DNA from 3 places in the Arthrobacter sp. 10T416 genome. Region 1 is predicted to be linked to each of the others. Evidence: riboswitches for the same ligand, from Rfam matches in the RefSeq annotation. Region 1 holds a riboswitch; each other region holds the start of a gene.
What was found. A riboswitch is a leader RNA that binds a small molecule or an ion and turns the genes downstream of it on or off. The one in region 1 is predicted to bind thiamine pyrophosphate.
Positions count from the first base shown of each region.

Region 1 (4,620 bases):
TTTGGTGCCGCGGCGTGGCCGAAACAGCACGGCATGGCGCTGGCCTATGACGCGTTGTTCCTGCGCAGGCACGGTTTTGACGCCGTCGCCGAACCGCTGGAAACCGATTTCGCAGCCGACGCCGGCATTGTGCTCCGTGCCCTTGCTGACGACGGCCGGGGCGCGGCCGGCGGCCATGTCGTGGCGCATTCGCAGGGCGCCATCGCGGCAATGATGGCCGCCGTCGAACGTCCCGACCTTGTGCACTCGCTCACCCTGGTCGAACCGGCGTGCCTCTCGCTCACGGCCGAACTGCCGGCGACCGCCGCGCACAGGGCGCTGATGCAGCCCCTGTTCGATGTCCGGCACAACCTGAGTGACGAGGACTTTCACCGCGAGTTCGTCCGCCGGGTGTTCGCTGCCCATGCACCCGTCCGCGGCAGTGTGGGAGCGCCTACGCCCGACGACGGCCGGGACATCCGCCGGCTGAGGTTGCAGGCCCCGCCGTGGGACGCGCCGCTGCAGATCGTCCCGGGCGTCCCGACGCTGGTCCTCACCGGAGGCTGGGAACCGCTATATGAGGAGATTGCCGGCTACCTGCGCGAAACGGGCGCCCTGCACCGCACGGCCCCGGGCGGGCACCGTCCGCAGGATTCCAGGGAAGGCGACCGCACCATCCGCACCTTCATCGCCGGCGTCAGCCGCAGCCGGCAGCCGTACGCGTCCTGACACGGACGTACCGCGAATCCGGACGGCGACGCAGGGCGCCCGCCCTGGGCGGGAGGGCGACCTGCGGCGGCCGGGTCCGAGTTACTCGGGCGAACCCACGGCCGGCTCGGGCAGGTAGACCTTGCCGCCAGCCGCGAGGAACTCCGCGCTCTTCTCCCGCATCCCGTCAGCCTGCCGGGCGATGGCAGCCTGGGTTTCCGCTGACCCGAACTCGTCCCGGATGTCCTGGCTGATCCGCATGGAGCAGAACTTAGGCCCGCACATGGAACAGAAGTGGGCTGTCTTGGCCGGTTCCGCCGGCAGCGTCTCGTCGTGGAAGGCCTCTGCGGTGACCGGGTCGAGGGACAGCGCGAACTGGTCCCGCCAGCGGAACTCGAAACGCGCCTTGGAGAGCGCGTCGTCGCGCTCGTGGGCGCCGGGATGCCCCTTGGCCAGGTCCGCGGCGTGGGCGGCGATCTTGTAGGTGATGACGCCGGTCTTCACATCGTCCTTGTTGGGTAGCCCGAGGTGTTCCTTCGGCGTGACGTAACACAGCATGGCGGTGCCGTATCGGGCGATCTCGGTGGCGCCGATTGCTGAGGTGATGTGGTCGTAGCCGGGTGCGATGTCCGTCACCAGCGGTCCCAGCGTGTAGAACGGAGCGCCCTGGCATAGTTCTTGCTGGCGCTCCACGTTTTCCCGGACCAGATGGAGGGGCACATGTCCGGGGCCTTCAACCATGACCTGCACGTCGAACTCCCACGCCCGCTGGGTCAGCTCAGCCAGGGTATCCAGCTCGGCGAACTGGGCAGCGTCGTTGGCGTCCGCCGTCGAGCCCGGCCGCAGTCCGTCGCCCAGCGAAAACGAAACGTCGTACTTCGCGAAAATCTCGCACAGCTCATCGAAATGTGTGTAGAGGAAGTTCTCCCGGTGGTGCGCCAGGCACCACCCGGCCATGATCGAGCCGCCGCGCGACACGATACCCGTAACCCGGTTGGCTGTCAGGGGGACGTAACGCAGTAGCACGCCTGCGTGGATGGTCATGTAGTCCACCCCCTGTTCGCACTGTTCGATCACGGTGTCCCGGAAGATCTCCCAGGTCAGGGCATTCGCCTCGCCGTTGACCTTCTCCAGCGCCTGGTAGATCGGTACAGTGCCGATGGGGACGGGGGAGTTGCGGATGATCCACTCGCGCGTGGTGTGGATGTCGTCACCGGTGGAGAGGTCCATGACGGTGTCCGCGCCCCACTGCGTGGCCCACTGAAGCTTGTCGACTTCCTCGGCAATAGAGCTGGTAACGGCGGAGTTGCCGATGTTGGCGTTGATCTTCACAAGGAACGCCTTGCCGATGACCATCGGCTCTGACTCCGGGTGGTTAATGTTGCTGGGAATGATTGCCCGGCCGGCGGCCAGCTCGCTGCGAACGAGTTCGACGTCGCAGTTCTCGCGCAGGGCGACGTAGCGCATCTCGGGTGTTACCGTTCCGTTCCTCGCGTAATGCATCTGCGTGACCGTCCGGCCCGCAACCGCGCGGCGAGGCTGCGGGGGCGCGCCGCGCCACTCGGCAGAGGCGGCGCCCCGCCGGACCGCGGACTTGCCGTCGTCGAGCAAGTTGCGTTCCCTGCCGCTGTAGGGCTCGGTGTCCAGGCGTTCGGTTATCCAGTCGCTACGGAACGGGGCCAGACCCACGACGGGATCGCTGCCCGGTCCTGCCGTCCGATACACCCGAAACGACGCATTTGCCGAGCCTCCGGGCGACGGCTCCAAGGCGATCTCCGTCACCGGTACGCGGATCCCGCCGGCTTCGACATACGCCAGGCCATGCGACTTCAGTGACTGGGTTACCGGCGGGGCAGCAACGGCGGCGGGGCCGTTCTGAACCGTGCTGTTCCCGTATCGGGCAGGGCTGTGCTGGGGATTTGTGGTGCTCAAAGGGTTACTCACTTCCTTCGCCGGCATTACCCGGACAGGTTCAACGGTCGCAGGCTGCGTCAGCCCGATCTCAGCCCCTGCAAGGGCACCCGTGTGGTCGTAGACGAAGCTACCACAGGCTGCTTGTAGTTGACGGTTGTCCCGGGGCGCCGGGTCGTTATGCGGATTAAGCTGTAGGCCATGAGCATTATCGAGTTCAGCGGCACGGTTCTCACTTCCCCGGATCAGGAGCGGCGCGGGTTGTGGGCGGTCGACGGCAAGCTGACTTTCGACCGTCCGCGGGCGCCGTCGGACCTCGTGCTGGACGGCTGGGTCATTCCCGGACTGGTCGACGCCCATTGCCACATCGGCCTCGGCCCGGAGGGCGAGCTTCCGGAGGACGTAGTGGAACGGCAGGCGCAGACGGACCGCGACGCCGGGACCCTCCTGGTCCGCGACGCAGGAGCGATGCATGACACCCGCTGGGTCCAGCAACGGGCCGACCTTCCTCGAATCATCCGCGCCGGCCGGCACATTGCCCGGACCCGCCGGTACCTGCGGGGCTTCGCCGTTGAAGTGGAGCCGGAGGAACTGGTCGAGACGGTCCGAAAGCAGGCCCGTGCCGGCGACGGATGGGTGAAGCTGGTGGGGGACTGGATCGACCGCGACGCCGGCGATCTCGCCGCCAGCTTCCCGGCGGCGGCCGTCAGGGACGCAGTCCGTGCAGCCCACGACGAGGGGGCCCGCGTCACGGCGCATTGCTTCGCCGAGCAGACCCTGGACGACATGCTCGACGCCGGGATCGACTGCATTGAGCATGGAACGGGCCTGCTGCCCCGGCACCTGCCCCGCTTCATCGAACAGGGCGTGCCGATTGTGCCGACCCTGATCAATATTGCGACCTTCCCGGACATCGCGGCCCAGGCGCGGGACAAATTTCCCCGTTATGCAGCCCATATGCTCGGGCTCTGGGAACGGCGGGCCGAGCGGGTCCTCGAGGCGCACGAGGCCGGCGTCGTCCTGTACGCCGGGACCGACGCGGGCAGTGTCATCAAGCACGGGCGGATTGCCGACGAGATCCAGGCCCTGCACGCCGCGGGACTGCCCGCCCCGGCCGCCCTCGACGCCGCCGCCTGGGCCGCGCGGGCATGGCTCGGCGCAGAGGGCATCGCCGAGGGGGCCAGCGCCGATGTGCTGGTTTGCAGCGAGGATCCGCGCCGGGATCTCGCCACCCTGCAGGCACCCCGGAACATCGTGTTGCGCGGACAACTGGTTCGGGCCGAAGTGCATTAGGAATAAATTGAAGCTTCAAGTAATTTAGCACTATGAAGGGTCACCGAAAGGCGGTGGCCACAAACCACCGGAGCGTTGCGATGACCGCAGAAACCAGCACCCAGGATCTCCTTCCGGCCGAACTCACCATGGGCACCGTGATGCTCAAGGTCGGCGACATGAAGGTGATGACCGACTACTACCAGCGCGCCCTTGGCCTCGACATCGTGGCCGAGCAGGACGGCGGCCTCTACCTCGGCCGCAAGGCCAAGCCGCTGGTCCACCTCGCGCCTGCGCCCGGACTCAACCTGCCCTCGCGCGGTGAAGCGGGCCTGTTCCACACCGCCCTGCTCTTCGATGACCAGGCTTCGTTGGCCGCCACTATCGCCTCCGCCGCCCAATACGAACCGCAGTCCTTCACCGGCAGCGCCGACCACCTGGTCAGTGAGGCGTTCTACTTCAACGATCCCGAGGGCAACGGCATCGAGCTCTACTGGGACCGGCCGCGCGACGCTTGGTCCTGGGAAGGAACGAACGTGGTGATGGATAGCCTCGCCCTGCCGCCCCAGCGCTACCTTGAGCAGCACCTGACCGAGGCCTCACTGGCCGGACAGCGCGAGGCCGAGGCCGGCGTCGGGCACGTCCACCTGCAGGTCGGCGACGTGCAATCCGCACACGACTTCTACGTCGGCACACTCGGCTTTGAGAAGACCGCCGGCTGGCACGGCCAGGCGCTCTTTGTCTCGGCCG
Region 1 is NZ_JBFTHI010000001.1:682,480-687,099, reverse strand. Features, by position in the region: gene AC1DBE_RS03180 (alpha/beta fold hydrolase) at 1-708, shown strand, start outside; gene thiC (phosphomethylpyrimidine synthase ThiC) at 790-2,619, opposite strand; TPP riboswitch at 2,615-2,722, opposite strand; gene AC1DBE_RS03170 (amidohydrolase family protein) at 2,800-3,891, shown strand; gene AC1DBE_RS03165 (VOC family protein) at 3,972-4,620, shown strand, end outside.

Region 2 (4,620 bases), on a different contig from region 1:
TCCGGTAGCCGCCGTCGGGCAGCTGCTCGATTTCCTGTTCGGGAATATTCAGGCTTGCCCCGCCGCGGGCGCGCTCGAGCTCCACCCGTTTGCTGCCCACCTCCTTGAGCAGCTGCAGCACGGGCGCGGCGGTCCCGGCGTCCAGATCCGCCTGCACACCGTGGTAGCTGAGCTTGGCACGGCTGCGGACCTGCGCCCGCCGGACCCGCACCGAGGACACCTCGGCGGCCGCGTCGAGGTCGAACTCCCAGACGAAAGCGGCGCAGAGCTGGTCGGCGAGGAGGCTGCCGGCGGCCTCGCTGATGATCTCGGGGTGCAGCGGGATCCGGCCGTCCGGGGTGTAGAACGTCTGCCCGCGGCGCCTGGTCTCGGCGTCGAGCGCACCGCCGGGAGCCACGAAGGAGGGGACATCGGCAATCGCGTAGAACACCTTGTAGCCGTCACCGGAGCGGTCGATGAACAGGGCCTGGTCCAGGTCCGTGGAGGACGCCGGATCAATGGTCACGAATTCCACGTGCGTCAGGTCCAGGCCGGGCAGCTCATGGCCGGCCACGGCGGCCTCGGCGTCCCGCAGCGCGTCGGCCGGGAACGGCCCCGGCAGTTCCAGGACGGTGCGCAGCGCGTTCAGCGCTTGGGCCAGCTGGTTCTGCTGCTGTCGGACGCTCGGAGTCAGGCGATGATGAGACACGGAATCAGGGTAGCCCGATTTCCGCCGCTAGTGTTGAAGCATGAGCACCTCCCCGGATGAGCCCGCCCGCTTCAACCGTTTCCGCAGGGACCTGCTGGGCGTTATGGCCTACGGGGAGTTGTCGGCGTTCGAACGGCTCTCCTCCGACGCCCGGTATTCGCCCACCCTGCACGACCGGTCCGTGCTGGGCCGCCTTGCCGTCATCGAGTTCCAGCACTTCGAGCTGGTCTGCGCGAAACTGGCCGAACTCGGCGTGGACGCGGAGGAGGCGATGCAGCCGTTCCAGGCCTCGGTGGACCACTTCCATGAGCGCACCCGGCCCGCCGACTGGTACGAGTCACTGATGAAGGCGTACGTCATCGACACGGTCTCCGCCGACTTTTACCGGCGGGTTTCGGGTTATGTGGACGCCGGCACGGCCGGTCTGATCGAGCAGGTCCAGTCCGCAGGCGACGCGACGGCCGTGCTCCGGGAGCGGCTGAAGGCGGCGCTGGCCGATGACCCGCGGCTGGCTTCCCGGCTGGCCCTGTGGGCCCGGCGGTTGCTCGGCGAGGCGCTCACCCAGGCCCAACGGGTCAGTGTGGACCACGCGTTCCTCGACGGGCTGGCCGGTGAGGACCCGGCCCGGGCCGGTGAGCTCGCCCGGGAGCTCACCGCGGAACTCGCCGCCGGGCACTCCCGCCGGATGTCCGGGCTGGGGCTCGCGGGCTAGCTAGCCGACGTCGGAATCCGCGCCGGCGTCGAGCGCGGCGAGCAGGGCGCGCGCTGCGCCCGCCGGGTCCGCGGCCTCGGTGATCGCCCGGACCACCACAATCCTGCGGGCCCCGGCGTCGACCACCTGCTCCACGTTGCCCAGATCGATCCCGCCGATCGCGAACCACGGCACCACTCCGGAGACCTTGCCGACGCCGGCTTCCGAGGCCCGCCCGATAGCCGCGGCGGCGTACCGCACCAGGTCCGTTCCGACCGCGGCGCGGCCAGGCTTGGTGGGCGTCGCCCAGACCGGCCCCACGCAGAAGTAGTCCAAGCCGGTCCGGCCCGGGGAGGCGGCGATGGCCGCGTCCACCTGGTCCGGCGTGTGGGTGGACATGCCGATCACCGTGTTCTTGCCCAGGAAGTCGCGGGCCGCCGTGAACGGAATGTCCTTCTGGCCCATGTGGAAGACCGGCGCACCCGCCAGCGAGGCGAGGTCGGCGCGGTCATTGACGGCCCACAGCCGGCCGTGCCGCTGCGCCGTGGCGTGCAGGACCCCGAGGAGCTCCAGTTCCTCGGCCGCCTCCAGCGACTTGTCCCGCAACTGGATGATGTCCACCCCGCCGGCAAAGGCAGCGTCGACAAAATCTTCAAAGTCCCCGCGCTCTTTCCGTGCATCAGTGCACAGATACAGGCGGGCGGTGGTGTGCAGGTCCTGGCTCATATCCCAAGCGTAGTTCCTCTAAACTGGGCGCATACCGCGGGAGCCCGCGGGCCGTACGCGGCCGCCGGGCTGAGAGGGCGTCAGAGCCGACCGCTTGACCTGATCCGGTTAGTACCGGCGTAGGGAAGGAAACCATGACCCCACCAGCCGTACCGTACGACGTCGCCGTGATCGGCGGGGGAGTGATCGGCCACGGAATCGCCTGGGCAGCGCGCCGCTCCGGCCGGACTGTGGCCCTCATCGATGATGCCCCCGGCAGCGGCGCCAGCTGGGCCGCCGCCGGCATGCTGGCGCCGGTCAGCGAACTTCACTACCAGGAGGAAGACCTCTTGGCCCTGATGCTCGAAGGCTCCAGGCTGTGGCCGGCCTTCGCCGCCAGCCTGGCCGACGGCGCGCCCGGGGACCTGCCCGACGGCGGCCCGCAGCCGGGCAGCACCGGCTACAGCACGACGCCGACCCTCGCCGTCGGCGTGGACGCCGCCGACCGCCGGGCGCTCACCGACCTGCGGGAGGTGCAGCTGGCGTGCGGCCTCGCCGTGGACCCCCTGACGGTGCGGGAGGCACGGTCCCGGGAGCCCCTTCTGAGCCCCGGCATCTCCTGCGCCTTCGCCATCCCCGCCGACCACCAGGTGGACCCGCGGCGGCTGCTGGCACGGATGGGGCGTCTGCTGGCCGCCGACCCGGAATTCGTGGCCGTGCCGAGCCGGGCGGCGGCCCTGCTCTGGGAGGACGGCGGCGTCGCCGGGGCCCGGCTGGAGGGCGGGGGAGATATCCGTGCCACCGAAACGGTCGTGGCCAACGGCCTCGGCGCAGCCGATCTGCAGGCCCTGCCGCAGGGGCTGGTGCTGCCGCTGCGCCCCGTCTACGGTGACATCCTCAGGCTGCGGGTGCCGCCCCGGCTCCGTCCCTTGCTGGGCTCCACGGTCCGGGGGCTGGTCCGCGGGGTCCCGGTGTACATCGTGCCCCGGGACGACGGCACGGTGGTGATCGGCGCGACCCAGCGCGAGGACGCACCGTCGACCGCCAGCGCGGTCTCGGCCGGCAGCGTCTACCAGCTCCTGCGTGACGCCCAGCAGCTTCTTCCGGCGGTCGCCGAACTCGAACTGCTGGAAGCCACAGCGCGGGCGCGGCCGGGCACACCGGACAACGCCCCGCTGATCGGGCGGGTCGCCGGTCCGGGGGATGGCCCTGACATCGAGGGCCTGATCATCGCCACCGGGTTCTTCCGGCACGGGGTCCTGCTGACTCCGGCCGCCGCGGCGATCTGCCAGGCGTTGCTGGACGGCCGGCCGGATCCGCGCTGGGCCCGGTTCCGCCCCGACCGCTTTCCCCGCCCGGAGGCCGCGGCCCATAAGTTCCCAGCAAAAGACAGGACACCAGCATGAACATCAGGCTCAACGGAGCACAGCACGCCGTCGCCGACGGCGCCACCGTCAGCGCCCTGGTCAGCGGGGTCACCGGACGGCCGCTTGCCGCCAACGGCCAGGCCACGGACGGGCGGAAGCTCGGCGTCGCGGTCGCCCGCAACGCCGAGGTGGTCCCGCGCAGCCAGTGGCACGCGACGGCGCTCGCCGAGGGCGACGACGTCGAACTCGTCACCGCAGTGCAGGGAGGATAAACGCCATGGAAGAGACCGTACTGACCCAGGCCCAGCCAGGCCGTGACCTGCTGACCGTAGACGGCGTCGACCTGCGCTCGCGGCTGATCATGGGCACCGGAGGCGCGCCCAGCCTCGACGGACTGGGCGCCGCGCTGGTGGCCTCCGGCACCGAGCTCACCACGGTGGCCATGCGCCGCTACTCCCCGGCCGAGAGCGGATCGCTGTTTCAGCTGCTGGCGGACCACAACATCCGGGTGCTGCCCAACACCGCCGGCTGCTTCACCGCCCGGGACGCCGTGCTCACCGCCGAACTGGCACGGGAAGCCCTGGAGACGGACTGGGTGAAGCTCGAGGTCATTGCCGATGAGCACACCCTGCTGCCGGACGCCCTGGAACTGGTGGAGGCAACGGAGCAGCTGGTGGGCCGTGGCTTCAAGGTTTTTGCCTACACCAATGACGACCCCGTCCTGGCCCTCCGGCTTGAGCACCTGGGTGCCGCCGCCGTGATGCCCCTGGGCGCCCCGATCGGCACGGGGCTGGGCATCCTGAACCCGCACAACATCGAGCTGATCGTGTCCCGGGCCTCGGTGCCGGTGGTGCTTGACGCCGGCATCGGCACCGCGTCCGACGCGGCGCTCGCCATGGAGCTGGGCTGCGACGCCGTGCTGCTGGCCACCGCCGTCACCCGGGCGCAGGACCCTGCCCTGATGGGCGAGGCATTCAAGCACGCCGTCATCGCCGGGCGCCTGGCACGGCTGGCGGGCCGGATTCCGCGGCGGGAACACGCGCTCGCGTCCTCCGCTATGGAGGGCCGTGCCGAGTTCCTCTAGCCGCAGCGGGCCACGGAAACGTACTGCAGGGTAGTTGAGCACTGTTGCGGAAACGGCAACGTGTCTATTGTGTCCCTTAGACCGC
Region 2 is NZ_JBFTHI010000002.1:233,094-237,713, reverse strand. Features, by position in the region: gene AC1DBE_RS04965 (RNB domain-containing ribonuclease) at 1-688, opposite strand, end outside; gene AC1DBE_RS04960 (ferritin-like fold-containing protein) at 729-1,400, shown strand; gene thiE (thiamine phosphate synthase) at 1,401-2,105, opposite strand; TPP riboswitch at 2,132-2,249, shown strand; gene thiO (glycine oxidase ThiO) at 2,240-3,490, shown strand; gene thiS (sulfur carrier protein ThiS) at 3,487-3,723, shown strand; gene AC1DBE_RS04940 (thiazole synthase) at 3,729-4,535, shown strand.
Region 2: it holds a riboswitch for thiamine pyrophosphate, as region 1 does, so the genes downstream of both, thiO (glycine oxidase ThiO) here and thiC (phosphomethylpyrimidine synthase ThiC) in region 1, are expected to answer to the same signal.

Region 3 (4,620 bases), on a different contig from region 1:
CCACTCCGACCTGCTGGTGACGGCGACCGGACACGTCATTTCCCTGATCCCCGGGTCCTTGGTGGTGGAGGTGGACCGATCCACGTCCACGCTCTACATCCACGGCATCAACGTCCGTGACGCCGACGACGCTGCCAGGCTCCGCAAGGAAGTGCGTGACACCGAAGCGGGCTTGATCCGGATCATGGGCACCCCGGCCGAACTGACCGCACTCCAGCAGGAGGTAGCCGGATGATGCCCCTCGTCCTGATCATCACCGCCGTCGTGCTCTCCCTTGCCGCGGCCGGGGCGATCATCCGCATCGCGCGCGGGCCCTCGCTGCTGGACCGGGTGCTGGCCGCGGACGTCCTGCTGGCCATCCTCGGCGCGGCGCTCTGCATCGACATGGCCGTCAACCGGCACCTGAACAACCTGATGCTGCTCGTGGCCATCTCCATCATCGGCTTCGTCGGCTCGGTGACGGTGGCACGGTTCGTGGCGGACCGGAGGAAGCAGCCCAATGAATCCTGAGACGAGCTCCGTGGATACCGTGATCGACGCAGTCTCTGCCGTCTTTATGGTGGTGGGGGCGCTCATGTCCCTCGGCGCCGCGATCGGCCTGCTGCGCTTCCCGGACCTGATGAGCCGGATGCACGCCGCCACCAAGCCGCAGGTACTGGGGCTGTTCCTGCTGCTGTGCGCCGTCGGGCTGCAGATGCGCACATGGTGGGTGTGGCCGGTGCTGGTGGTCGCGTGGATCTTCCAGCTGCTCACGGTGCCGGTCTCGGCCCACATGGTGGGCCGGGCCGGCTACCGGACCAAGCACCTGCACCCGGAACTGCTCAGCGCCGACGAGCTCGAAGCCGTGGTGCAGCAGGCGGCCGGGAAACGCGGGTTCACCGACGACGGCGAGTGACGCCGGGCGGTGTGCCCATAGCGGTGTGCCCTTAGACGATGTCCTGGGTCTTGGCGAAGCGGCTGATGGCGCGCTGGGTGCCGCGGTTGGCGAGGACCTGGATGATGGCGCTGACCGAAGCGGAGATCAGCGCGAACGTCAGGGCCTGGCGCAGGGTGGTGGGGACGTCGTCGTCGTGGCCCTTCGGCGGCTTGTTGCCGGTGGTCTTCTCCCACGCGGTGTCGACCAGCTTGGTCCCGACGAAACCGGCGACGAGGCTGATGCCGGTGCCGAGCAACTTGATGAGGATGTTCATGCGTCGTACTCCTTGCGGGCGGAAACAGGGCTCCCCCTAGCCTAGCGTCCCTGCCGTCCGAGGATTTCCGACAGCGCCTCGACCACCAGCTCATGGTCAGCCTTCTGCGGCAGGCCGGATACGGTGACCGTGCCGATCATTCCGGTTCCGCGCAGGTAGATCGGGAAGGAGCCGCCGTGGGCCGCGAATTCCAGCTGGTCGAACCAGGCGTTGTCCTCGATCCGCCGCCCGGACGCCCGCGCCCGCAGCCCCACGAGCAGGGACGGGACCTCGTACCGCACGGCCGTGCGCTGCTTGGCTTTGATCCAGCGGCCGTTGTCAGGGGTGGCGCCCTCCAGCGCCGCGTGGAAGAGCACCTGCTCGCCCTTGGTGATGTCGATGGCGATCGGATGGGAGCGCTCCCGGCCCAGTTCCACCAGGAGCAGCCCCAGGTCCAGGGCGTCGTCCTTGCTGAAGGACCGGAACTGGAGCTCCTCGATTTCGGTGAGGATGCGGCCGATGAGCTCCGCCAGGGAACCCGGCGGCTGGGGCTCCGCGGAATCGGGGTCGAAGTCGGGGGAAGGCGCTGGGGAGTCGGTCAAAGGAATCACCTTCCGTCAGTGGCGGCCGGGGCCCGGCCGCGGCTGCGGCCGATGCTCGCGATCTGAGCAGACTCTACCAAGCAGGCCGATCCCGGTCACCGGCTCGTGCGGGCGATCTGCCGGGTGTAAACTGAGCCAGCCCACAAGGGTGAATTGCATACGACAGGGGAGCGCCGCCGTCGGGCCTTCCGGAGCAGTCCGGAACCTTAGGTGGGCGCTGAGAGTGCGGACAGCCGCAGACCCTCGAACCTGATCCGGTTAGTACCGGCGCAAGGGAGTCGAGTTCTCAGGGTGCCCGGCACCCGCGGTGCAAACCGCGGCGCCACCGGAGCGCCCTCCCCTCCTGTACCTCAGGAGGAAGACATGACTGATATTTCTGCAAAGCAGACACTGACCGCGGGCAAATACACCTGGCGGGTGGTGGACATTGTGGTGGCGGCGTTGATCGCTGTTGCCGGCGGCGTAATTTTCTGGGCCTGGGACCAGGGCGCGAACGTGGTGACCACGCCGCTGAACGCGGTCTACCCGCCACTGACCGGGCTGTACGCCGGCGGGTGGATGATCCCCGCGATTCTGGGCATGCTGGTTATCCGCAAGCCGGGAGCGGCCGTGTTCTGCGAAACCGTAGCCGCCACGGGGGAGCTGATCATGGGCTCGCAGTACGGCGCGTCCGTGCTGTTCTCCGGCTTCCTGCAGGGCCTCGGCGCGGAGCTCATCTTCGCCGCGTTCCTCTATAAGCGGTTCAACCTGCCGGTCTCGCTGCTGGCCGGAGCGGGCGCCGGCCTGTTCTGCGGCCTGAACGACTCCTTCCTGCCCTGGGGCTGGAACATCGCGTACGAGACCGGTGACAAGCTCGCCTACATCATTTTCTGCGCCATCTCCGGGGCCGTGATCGCCGGCGCCCTGGCCTGGATCGCCACCCGCGGCCTGGCCCGGACCGGTGTGCTGGCTTCCTTCGCGTCCCGCAAGGCGGCAACGGAACCCGTGTTCTCCTAGGGCCCGGACACGTATGGGAACCCTCGACGACGTGCGCCCGGCTGCGGTCACCGCCCGCGGCTGGGGCTGGCGGCATGCCGGCCGCACCCGCCCGGCCGTGAGCGGCTTGGACCTGGACATCAGCCCCGGCGAACGCGTGCTGCTCCTGGGGCCGTCCGGCGCGGGAAAATCCACGCTGCTGCACGCCCTGGCGGGGGTGCTCGGCGACAGCGCCGGCGCGGGACCGGCCGCGGACTCCGAGGATTCGGACGAGACCGGCAGCCTGCTGATCGACGGCGCCCCGCCCCGGGCCCGGCGCGGCACGGCGGGCCTGGTCCAGCAGGACCCCGAAACCCAGGTGGTGCTCTCGCGGCTGGGTGACGACGTCGCCTTCGGCGCCGAGAACCTTTCCGTGCCCCCGGCGGAGATCTGGCGGCGGGTCGCGGAGGCGCTCGACGACGTCGGGCTGGCCGGCCTGCCGCTGCAGCACCCGACGTCCGCGCTCTCGGGCGGACAGAAGCAACGCCTGGCGCTCGCCGGGATCCTCGCCATGCGGCCCGGGCTGCTGCTGCTGGACGAACCCACGGCCAACCTCGACCCCGCGGGTGTCCTGGAAGTCCGCGACGCCGTGGCACGGTGCCTGGACCGGACCGGAGCCACGCTGGTGGTGGTGGAGCACCGGGTGGCCGTGTGGAAGGACCTCGTCGACCGGATCGTGGTGCTGCAGCCGGGCTCTGCCACGGAGCCGGCCGTGTTGTTGGACGGCGCCCCGGACCAGGTCCTGGCGCAGGCGAGGGACATGCTCATCGCTGCCGGGGTCTGGGTGCCGGGCCACGTGCCGCCCACCCGTCCCCGCCGGCAACCCGGTGGGGACGGCGTCCAGTCTGGCGGCGTCCCCGGCGGCGGGATCCAGTCCGGCGGCGTCCAGTCCGGGCAGCTGCTCCTGGCCGCCGAAGGCCTCGCCGTGTCCCGCGAGCGGACCCGCCGCTCGGGCCTGCTCCAGGGCTTCAGGGCCATCCCGCCGGCGCCGGTGCAGACCGGCCTCGCGGCCCAGGTCCGGGCTGGAGAGGCCCTGACCATCACCGGCCCGAACGGCTCCGGCAAGTCCACCTTCGCCCTGACCCTGGCCGGCCTGCTGGCCCCGGTGGCGGGAACAGTATCGGCCACCACCGAGCTGAGCGCCGGCGCGGGCATCGACCCCTACAAGTGGAAGGCCCAGCAGTTGATCGCCAGGATCGGCACCGTGTTCCAGGAACCCGAGCACCAGTTCGTGACCGGTCGGGTGCTGGACGAGCTGAAGTTCGGCCCGCGCCACCTGGGCCATGGTGAAGAACGCGTGGACGAGCTCCTGGAACGCCTGCGGCTGCGCGACCTGGTGGACGCCAATCCCTACACGCTCTCCGGCGGCGAAAAACGCCGGCTCTCCGTGGCCACCGTGCTGGCCGCCCACCCGCAGGTGCTGGTCCTCGACGAGCCCACCTTCGGCCAGGACGCCAACACGTGGGCGGAACTGGCGTCCCTCCTCTCGGAGCTCCTCGACGCCGGGACCGCCGTGGTCTCGGTGACCCACGACGCGGAGTTCAGCGCCGTCCTGGGCGGCACCGAACTGACACTCGCCGCGCCGCATGCGCGGCAGCCGGACAGCGCCGGCCGGACGATCCCGGGGGTGGCGGCGCCGTGAGGGCCCCGCTGATCCTGCCCGGAACCGGGGCCGTGCTGACCCGCGCGAATCCGCTGGCCAAGTTCTTCGGCGTCCTGCTCATCACCCTCGTCCTGGCGCTCTCCATCGACTGGGTATCCGCCTCCGTGGCGCTGGGGTTCGAACTCCTGCTGTTCCCGCTCGCCGGCCTGACCCTGGCCCTGCTTTGGCAGCG
Region 3 is NZ_JBFTHI010000003.1:201,013-205,632, reverse strand. Features, by position in the region: gene AC1DBE_RS06175 (Na+/H+ antiporter subunit E) at 1-235, shown strand, start outside; gene AC1DBE_RS06170 (MrpF/PhaF family protein) at 232-510, shown strand; gene mnhG (monovalent cation/H(+) antiporter subunit G) at 500-895, shown strand; gene AC1DBE_RS06160 (DUF4235 domain-containing protein) at 927-1,190, opposite strand; gene AC1DBE_RS06155 (heme-degrading domain-containing protein) at 1,232-1,771, opposite strand; TPP riboswitch at 1,926-2,065, shown strand; gene AC1DBE_RS06150 (ECF transporter S component) at 2,135-2,767, shown strand; gene AC1DBE_RS06145 (ABC transporter ATP-binding protein) at 2,781-4,427, shown strand; gene AC1DBE_RS06140 (energy-coupling factor transporter transmembrane component T family protein) at 4,424-4,620, shown strand, end outside.
Region 3: it holds a riboswitch for thiamine pyrophosphate, as region 1 does, so the genes downstream of both, AC1DBE_RS06150 (ECF transporter S component) here and thiC (phosphomethylpyrimidine synthase ThiC) in region 1, are expected to answer to the same signal.